3 regions of the Photobacterium sp. GB-50 genome follow, and region 2 is predicted to be linked to each of the others. Evidence: predicted binding sites of a transcription regulator. Region 2 holds the regulator's gene; each other region holds the start of a gene.
What was found. The regulator PurR, encoded in region 2, represses purine synthesis genes. The targets are predictions, from matches to a motif close to TNANGNAAACGTTTNCNTNA.
Positions count from the first base shown of each region.

Region 1: a site for PurR is predicted at 1,918-1,937, ahead of C9J41_RS14025 (formate--tetrahydrofolate ligase). Genes of this name have one in related genera too.
Region 3: a site for PurR is predicted at 2,054-2,073, ahead of purM (phosphoribosylformylglycinamidine cyclo-ligase). Genes of this name have one in related genera too.

Region 1 covers NZ_PYNX01000010.1:120,921-124,212, forward strand. Annotated here, with positions in the region: gene C9J41_RS14025 (formate--tetrahydrofolate ligase) at 74-1,828, opposite strand; gene pflA (pyruvate formate lyase 1-activating protein) at 2,423-3,163, opposite strand.
Region 2 covers NZ_PYNX01000017.1:11,861-15,152, reverse strand. Annotated here, with positions in the region: gene C9J41_RS16945 (heme ABC transporter ATP-binding protein) at 1-717, shown strand, start outside; gene purR (HTH-type transcriptional repressor PurR) at 1,123-2,127, shown strand; cyclic di-GMP riboswitch class I at 2,326-2,416, shown strand; gene C9J41_RS16935 (TfoX/Sxy family DNA transformation protein) at 2,551-3,141, shown strand.
Region 3 covers NZ_PYNX01000021.1:55,223-58,514, reverse strand. Annotated here, with positions in the region: gene C9J41_RS18760 (class II glutamine amidotransferase) at 1-134, shown strand, start outside; gene purN (phosphoribosylglycinamide formyltransferase) at 206-850, opposite strand; gene purM (phosphoribosylformylglycinamidine cyclo-ligase) at 951-1,991, opposite strand; gene upp (uracil phosphoribosyltransferase) at 2,185-2,811, shown strand; partial or broken gene C9J41_RS22085 (solute carrier family 23 protein) at 2,894-3,201, opposite strand.

The DNA of each region.
Region 1 (3,292 bases), on a different contig from region 2:
TAGCGTCGTTTAACAGGTTGTTATTGCATGCGTTAAGCAACAACAACCTTTTATTGTTAACCTTTAGCCGTTGTTAGCTTAAGCCGATAATATTGCCATTCTCATCGATATCAAGATTCATAAATGCGGGCTTTTCAGGTAACCCTGGCATTGTCATTACATTGCCGCATAAAGCATAAATAAATCCAGCTCCTGCACACAATTTTAATTCACGTACTGGGACGGTAAAGCCTTTTGGTGCCCCTTTAATACTAGGGTCGGTTGAAATAGATAGCGGTGTCTTTGCCATACAAATAGCCAGCTCATCAAACCCTAGAGCTTTAAATTTGACTAATTGTTGCTGAGCTACCTCTGATAACGCTACATGACTAGCCCCATATCCTACTTCAGCCACAGCCATTATTTTTTCTTCTAATGGCTGGTTTAGTTGATATAAAGGAGTGAAGTTTGCTTTATGTTGGCAGGCTTTTACCACACACTCTGCGAGTTTAATCGCCCCTTCACCGCCTTTACCAAAGGCTTCACTGATAGCAACGTCTACAAAAGTGTCAAAGCTCTCTGCTTTGATCATTGCTTGTAGTTGCGCTAATTCCTCATCTGTATCTTGTGGGAAACGGTTAATTGCGACAACAACGGGAACACCATAACGGGCGGCATTACTGATATGCCATTTTAGGTTTTCAAACCCTGCAACCAGCGCATCATTGTCTTTGGCAAAAATACCGTCAGGTAAAGCGTGTCCTGGACGTAAATCATAAAGACCAGAGTTGGCTTTTAAGCCACGCAATGTTGCCACAACAACGGCACAGTCAGGGCCTCTTTTTGCTTGCTGGGCTTTAATATTACAGGCTTTTTCAAATCCCATATCAGAACCAAAGCCACCTTCAGTAATGGTGAAGTCACTGAGTTTTAATGCGATTTTGTCTGCAATAATAGATGAATTTCCGTGCGCGATATTGGCAAAAGGACCTGCGTGGATAAGAGTGGGTACGCCTTCTAACGTTTGCATTAGGGTGGGCTCAATGGCATCGCAGAGAGTGACAGTCATGGCTCCTGCTACTTGCAGATCTTCTGTAGTAACAGGGTTACCATCAAGATCATAAGCGACGACAATACGGCCAATGCGTTTACGCATATCATGGAGATCATCGGCAAGTGCTAAAATAGCCATGAGTTCAGAGGCGGCTGTGATATCAAAGCCGTCATGGCGCTCTAAACCATTAATGGTTTTATCTGGTTCATTTTGACCTATGGTGATCATTCTCAAAGCACGATCATTATGATCCATCACGCGTTTCCAAGTGATGTTATTAATGTCGATACGTAGCGCAGGTAATCCTGTTTTTTCACTGAATAGATCATAACCTAAACGTGATTCATGATATAAGCGAGCATCAATTGCAGCAGCTGCAAGGTTATGCGCTGCCGTAACCGCATGAATATCACCCGTAAGATGAAGGTTTAGCTTATCCATTGGTGCTACTTGGCTATAACCGCCGCCCGCTGCGCCACCTTTTACGCCAAAGACAGGTCCCATTGACGGCTGTCGAATACAAGCCATTACTGAGCGATCAATTTTTGCTAACCCTTGTGCTAAACCAATTGTTGTAACGGTTTTTCCTTCTCCTAGTGGGGTTGGTGTAATCGCAGTAACGACCACCAGTTTCCCTTCTGCTTGATCCGCTAAGCGATTCAAAATGGCAGGTTTTATTTTTGCTTTTAATGAACCTTGCGGTGTCAGTTCCTGTGGTTGAATACCCGCTTTTTTGGCAATGCCTTCAATCGGAGAGAGTAGGGTGTCACGGCAAATATCGATGTCGCTTTTCATATAGGCTATATCCTCACAGTGGAAATCATGCGTATCTGCGTGATATTGATGGTGTTGGTTTTAAATACTATAGATAAAGATGTATATAGTGACGCAATCGTTTGCTTTTCTTTTATACCATCATTTTATCATGGTTAATTTTATTTTTGTTGTTATAAATTGCTGCTGTTTTTGGTTGCGTTTTGTACCGTATATAAGATTTATTGAATGCGTTTTAGAGATAGGTAATAAAAGAATAAGAAAGTGGTTATTTAGTCACTAGAGCAGAAGCAGTATATCGATATATAGAGTAGAAGTATGAAGATGAATTTGGTGAATACTGTAAACTCTGGTTGCAATATTGGCTGTGTGTTTATTCATCATTACACTTTAAAATTTGATATATATCAAAATCATTAAAAATATTAAAGGAAGCTATCAATGAACGAGCCAGTGACTACGTTGAAACATACAGCACCACTTTCGATTGGCATTATGTTATTTTTTATCACCTTTTTGACGATTATTTTGCCATTATCCCGTTAAGATAGTTACCGTTTAACACGTATTAAAAAGCGAGCTAATGCTCGCTTTTTGTATTTTTTGTTGAGTGGATTAGTACATCACTTTATGGCCATAACTAGAAAGGATTTCTTTAATCGCTTCCATGGTTTCTTTTTTCGGTGGTTTCACACCGGCTAACGGGTATTCAAAGCCCATAGCTTCCCACTTGTGCTCACCGAGTTGATGGTAAGGAAGTAGTTCGATCTTCTCGATATTGTCCATATCTTTTATGAACTCACCAAGTTGATGTGCAGAATGTTCGTCATCGGTGTAACCCGGAACAACAACATAACGGATCCAAGTTTTTTGACCGCGTTGGTGCAGGTAACGAGCAAAGTCGAGTACGCGTTTATTGGAAACACCAACCAGATTTTGGTGAACACCATCATCCATTTGCTTAAGATCTAGCATCACAAGATCCGTTGCGTCTAACACTTCATCAACCACATCAGTATGTTTGCGAATATAACCGTTGGTATCTAAGCAGGTATGGATCCCTTCAGCTTGCGCAGCACGGAAAAAGTCACGAACAAATTCAGGTTGAAGCATTGCTTCGCCACCAGAAGCAGTAACACCGCCGCCAGATGAATTCATAAAGTGACGGTATGATTTCGCTTCATGCATAAGTTCGTCTACCGTAGCTTCACGACCACCATGAGTATCCCATGTATCACGGTTATGACAGTACTGACAGCGCATTAAGCAACCTTGCAGAAAAACAATAAAACGGATACCAGGTCCATCGACGGTTCCGCAAGATTCAAATGAGTGAATACGACCTATTGCTGACATTGATTACTTCTCCGCATGCTGCGTTTATTTGAGTGTTATTTTATTACAAACCACTAGGGTATTGTAGCGAAATATCGGGATGGAAATTAGGGGTATTCTCTTATTTTGTGTCAATTTATCGCTAACTTA
Region 2 (3,292 bases):
GATATTCACGCAGGAGAAGTCACCGCATTACTTGGGCCAAACGGTGCAGGTAAAAGTACCCTGTTAAAAGTATTATGTGGTGAGATTACGCCAAAATCAGGCACGGTTTCTTTCTTTGATCAACCGCTTAATAATTGGGCTCGGGAAGAATTGGCATGTCACTTAGGTGTCCTTCCACAACATAGCGCATTATCGTTTGCCTTTACCGCGAAAGAAGTTGTCGAGCTAGGCGCAATTCCATTGCAGCTCACTTCGCCTGAACTGAAAGATGCAACAGCATCAAGCATGCAATACGTTGATATTAACAATTTAGCTAAACGTCTCTACCCCACCTTATCGGGGGGTGAAAAACAGCGTGTACACCTTGCCCGGGTTTTAACACAACTCAGTAAAGCCGGTGATAAATGTATCTTGATGTTAGATGAACCCACCTCAGCACTCGATCTCGCCCACCAGCACCACACCTTACAAATTGCCCAAAATATGGCTATACAAGGCGCCGCTGTAATTGTGGTATTGCACGATTTAAACCTTGCAGCCCAATACACTGATCGGATGATTTTCCTTAATGAAGGAGAAATAAAAGCCGACGGCACGCCAACACAAGTTCTTACTCCTGAAGTAATAGATACCTTATATGGTTGGCCTGTCAGTGTTCATACTCATCCAAGTGGTGATTTTCCTTATCTTTTATCAGCCAATCATTCTGTTTTTTAACGTTTTATCTATTAATGACTAGATATACACAATAAATTGAAGCTATTAGCATGACAAACATCGAGTTTTTACGGTTAATGATCAATTAATTCAATCAAGTTGAATAGAAAGATTGCACAACGCAAAACACACAGTAAAATGTGATCGCAAGCGATTACATGTGTAATTAGTGTAAAAATAGTTTCTATCTTCTAATGCCGCATTTTACTGCGGCTTTAGTTGTTTATGATCCATGATAATTGCAACACCCTATAATTCGGTATCAAATTGAATAATTAAGTAGCTAATAACTAAAGGATCTTCATCTCTGCGAGTGAACTCGTAAGCCATAGACTACGTAATTAATCAATTTGGTATCAAAAACCTTTGTCAGATCCTAATCTGACCATGATAAGAAGAATAAATATGGCAACCATTAAAGACGTTGCACGTATGGCAGGTGTATCAACTACTACAGTGTCGCACGTGATTAATAAAACACGCTTTGTTGCAGAAGCAACGCAACAAAAAGTTTTGGCTGCAGTAGATGAACTTAACTACGCCCCAAGTGCAGTAGCGCGAAGCTTAAAATGTAATACAACACGTACTATCGGCATGTTAGTCACTAAATCGACTAACCCATTTTTTGCCGAAGTTGTGCATGGTGTTGAAGAATATTGTTATGGTGCAGGCTACACACTGATCTTATGTAACACCGAAGGTAACTTAGAAAAACAACGTGATTACTTGCGTATGCTTTCTGAAAAGCGTGTTGATGGCCTATTGGTTATGTGCAGCGATCTGGATCAAATGCTGCTCGATTTACTTGAGCGTAAAAATGATCTTCCTATGGTTATCATGGACTGGGGCCCAGAAAGCCCACATACTGATAATATTCTAGATAACGCTGAAAACGGCGGTTATATTGCGACTAAGCACCTTATTGAAAATGGTCATAAGAAAATTGGCTGTTTATCTGGACAAGTTGATAAGTCTACTTGTCAAGAGCGCCTAAAGGGCTTCCGTAAAGCGATGAAAGAAGCAGATCTCACTGTTAATGCTAATTGGCTACTTGACGGTGACTTTGAGTGTGAGTCAGCCGTTGAAGCTGCTCATAAGTTTATCGCAATGGAAGATCGCCCTACTGCTATCTTCTGCTTTAACGACATTATGGCTATGGCTCTGATCAGTACCTTTGAACAGGCAGGTCTGCGTGTTCCTGGTGATATCTCAATCATTGGCTACGATAACATTGACCTTGCGCCCTACTTTGCGCCACCGCTAACAACTATCCACCAGCCTAAACGTCGTTTAGGTAAAAAGGCCATCGAAATCTTGCTAGAGCGTGTGAAAGACAAGAATCATGAGCGTCAAACCTTTGAAATGACGCCTAAACTTGTTGAGAGAAAATCGGTTAAAGATCTCAACTAATAAAATTTATCTTTCTATGTTAAGGAAAAGCCGATAAGTTAACCTTGTTGGCTTTTTTTTTACTTATAAAAAACAATCATGAGTATTTATAATTATAAAGCTTATTAAAATAAGCTAAGAACAAATACCTGAACCAATATCACATTTTTGAGAGCTTAGATTTAATATTAAAAGTATTATTTAATATAACTTTATATAGTCACGAACTGGCAAATTAATTGAAAGATTAAGACGCAAAACCACCGGCCTAAAAATTATGTTAATAATTCAAGGTAGCGGGGTTACCGAAGGATTATTATTGAACCGACAATATTATGACACAAACTTAACAATATATTGACAGTATCAATGTGTAGATTAATTAATCTATTTCCTCGCTCTTAATGTTTAGGTGACACTCATATTTTTTCACCGAGTAGAAGCATGGATAAACCAATATTAAAAGATTCATTAAAATTATTTGACCATTTTGGTTCAATAAAATCACGGTCGATGTTTGGCGGTTTTGGCATTTTTTCTGGTGATACAATGTTTGCATTAGTTGTGAACGATAAACTTCACTTACGTGCAAATGCTGAAACTGAAAAGGAATTCAAACAAGCTGGCTTGGAACCCTATGTTTATAAAAAACGTGGCTTCCCTGTTGTAACCAAGCACTATGCAATACCCGACCAATGGTGGGATGAACCCACAAAGATTGTAGCTCAAGGTAGGTATTCACTGGATGCAGCAGAAAAAGACAAGCAAGAAAAGGAGAGTTGCGTACCTGACCGAATTAAAGATTTACCTAATCTACGATTATCAAATGAAAGAATGCTTAAAAAAGCAGGCATAAACACTATTGAACAACTTCTAGCAGTGGGCTCTCTTGGCGCATATAAAGCACTTCAAGAATCACAAACAAGTCCATTGAGTATTGAATTGCTTTGGGCATTGGAAGGCGCAATTAGCGGTCAACATTGGTCAGTTATTCCTGAGCAACGTCGAAATGAACTATTATCTGCCTTATCTTAAAAATATAAGTTGTCTTAAATATAAAATACTTAGGAATAAAAGAGCCCCCATTCTTTTATTTCTAAGTATACCTTTCAAAAATAATTTCCGTATTATCCTTATCTTCCTTTATAAAATTCAATATTTATTTGGTTTAATTGCATAATAACAA
Region 3 (3,292 bases), on a different contig from region 2:
TTGTGACAGTTATCGCTACTCAGCCATTAACCAATGATGAAAATTGGCACAAAATGGCAACAGGCGAGTTTATTGTGTTTCACTTTGGTGAGCCTGTTTTCAACCAGTTAGTGGCTGAAGGTAAAACAGAATAATGGTTATTTTCTGTCACTATTGAAGTGGTATTATCTGCAATAGTAAAAAGGCGATCTTACGATCGCCTTTTTTATTGTGCTGCATATCCTTGAGCGGGGAGTTCAATACCATCTAGGATAGCTTTGCCGTCACTACTCATGGTCAAACGATTTTCCGCTAACCATTGAGTTACAAGTGGATAAATAGCATGTTCTTGCTTTTGAACACGAGCTGTTACTTCTTCAACGGTGTCATTGTCAAAAATAGGCACTCTGGCTTGTAAAATAACAGGGCCGCCATCCAATTCTTCTGTTACGAAGTGGACACTGGTGCCATGTACGTCATCGCCAGCATCCATCGCTCGTTGGTGAGTATTTAAGCCGGGATACTTAGGAAGGAGTGATGGGTGAATATTTAGCATCTTTCCTTTAAAGCGACGAACAAAGTCTGCGCTCAAAATACGCATAAATCCGGCTAAAATAACCACATCGGGTTTGAACTGTTCAATACAATCCGCTAAGGCTTCATCATATTGTTCACGGTCAGCATACTGATTAGGCGCAATATGTATCGCTTCAATATTGGCATTACGCGCACGTTCTAACCCATAAGCATTTTCTTTATTTGAGATCACAGCGGTTATTTGACTGTTTTTAATCAAACCTGCACTGCATGCATCGATAATCGCTTGGAGATTACTTCCGCTACCTGAAATAAGGACGACGATATTTTTCATATTTGGTACTACCATTTATTGAAAGGTTATCGGTATGTAGATAGCAGAATGAGGACATAGCGTCCTCATTCTTTTTATTACGAGTCAGCACTGTTGAGAGTTATTTGATCTCGACTTGCTCTTCGTTATCAGCAGCGTTTGCAATTTCACCTAGTAGCCATGCGTTTTCGCCTTCAGCGTTTAGGATATCAATGGCTTGTTGTGCTTGATCTTGTGGAAGGGCAATGACAAGGCCAACACCACAGTTAAACGTACGGTACATTTCGTAAGTTTCGACATTACCTGCAGTTTGTAGCCAGTTGAAGATGGCAGGCCATTGCCAGCTTGCGCCATTTACAACCGCTTTTGTGCCTTTAGGAAGTACACGTGGGATATTTTCCCAGAAACCACCACCTGTAATGTGTGAAATAGCATGTACGTCACAGCTTTCCATCATTTTTAGCGTTGATTTAACGTAAATTTTAGTTGGTGTTAATAGATGTTCAGAAAGTGTTTTACCTTCTAATTCTTGATTCAAATCGGCATTGGAAACGTCAATGATTTTACGTACTAATGAGTAACCGTTTGAGTGTGGGCCGCTTGAACCGACAGCGATAAGTGCATCACCAGCCGTCACTTTTGAGCCATCGATGATATCTGCTTTTTCAACAACACCAACGCAGAAACCTGCCACGTCATAATCTTCACCGTGGTACATACCCGGCATTTCAGCAGTTTCACCACCAATTAGAGCACAACCTGATTGGATACAGCCTTCGCCAATACCTGTTACAACACTTGCTGCTGTATCAATATCTAACTTACCGGTTGCGTAGTAATCAAGGAAGAACAGAGGTTCAGCACCTTGAACAATAAGATCGTTCACACACATAGCAACCAGATCGATACCGATTGAATCGTGTTGGTTTAAATCCATAGCCAAGCGAAGTTTAGTTCCTACACCATCCGTGCCTGAAACTAAAACGGGCTCTTTATATTTGGTTGGTAGTGAACAAAGTGCACCAAAACCACCAATTCCCCCCATAACTTCTGGGCGATGAGTACGTTTTACCACCCCTTTAATACGGTCTACTAATGCATTACCGGCATCGATATCAACACCAGCATCTTTGTAACTAAGAGAAGAGTTTTTGTCGCTCACAGATGATCCCTCAACGTATTAAAGTAAAAAAAGCGAATACATGATAACAGCAGTCACCGTCTAAAGGAAAACGTTTGCGTCAATTTTTTTAGCTGGATATTAAGTAAACAGTTAAACGTTTACTACTATCTGAAATCGTTTGGCTTAGTATATAATAATGCGATTTTATTTTTTAATTGCTCAGGAGTCAGAGATGAAAGTCGTTGAGGTAAAACACCCACTGGTTAAACATAAGATTGGTCTTATGCGCGAAGGTGACATCAGCACTAAGCGTTTCCGTGAGTTAGCAACTGAAGTTGGTAGCCTACTGACATATGAAGCGACTTCAGACTTCGAGACAGAAAAAGTTACGATTGAAGGTTGGAATGGTCCAGTAGAAATTGACCAGATCAAAGGTAAAAAAGTAACGGTAGTGCCTATTCTGCGTGCTGGTCTTGGCATGATGGATGGCGTACTTGAGCATATGCCAAGTGCACGTATCAGCGTTGTTGGTATTTACCGTGATGAAGAAACGCTTGAGCCTGTTCCATACTTCAACAAGCTAGCATCAAACATTGATGAGCGTATTGCGCTTGTTGTTGATCCAATGCTAGCAACGGGTGGCTCTATGATTGCAACACTGGATTTGTTAAAAGAGCACGGTTGTACGCAATTTAAAGTACTAGTATTAGTAGCAGCACCTGAAGGTATTGCTGCATTAGAAAAAGCACACCCAGATGTTGAGCTATACACAGCTGCAATTGATGAGAAGCTAAACGATAAAGGTTATATCGTTCCTGGTTTAGGTGATGCTGGTGATAAAATCTTCGGTACTAAGTAACTTAGTAGCCAAGATTAAAATAAAACCGGACATGACGTCCGGTTTTTTATTTCTGAAAAGTGCTAAATATTAAGGTAAGTAATTATAAGTGCTCGCTATCTTCGATTTGAGCATTGTCTACCACATTATTCTCGCTCAAGTCTTTGGGGGAAATTAGGTTAAGTACAACTGCAACAATAGCGCTCATTACAGGTGCTAGAATCGTATTGCAATACGGCTCTTAATTTACCGACAAACGCTAATACCAATGCTGTTATCGTCGCTCATGTGATGATCACAGGATAAAAGGGTTTCGTTAACATTACCCCTCTCGTGACTTCTGACTCAGTCGTATTTGTTGGATCGGCAATTAAGAGATGCGACAATAGTGGCGATACCATTCCCCGCCACAATGTTAATTTTGTAAACGCTACTATTTCTCACTAGAGAATATTTTTCAGCAAATGGTTTGTTTCTTGCCTGTTGTATTGTGTTGGTTCAG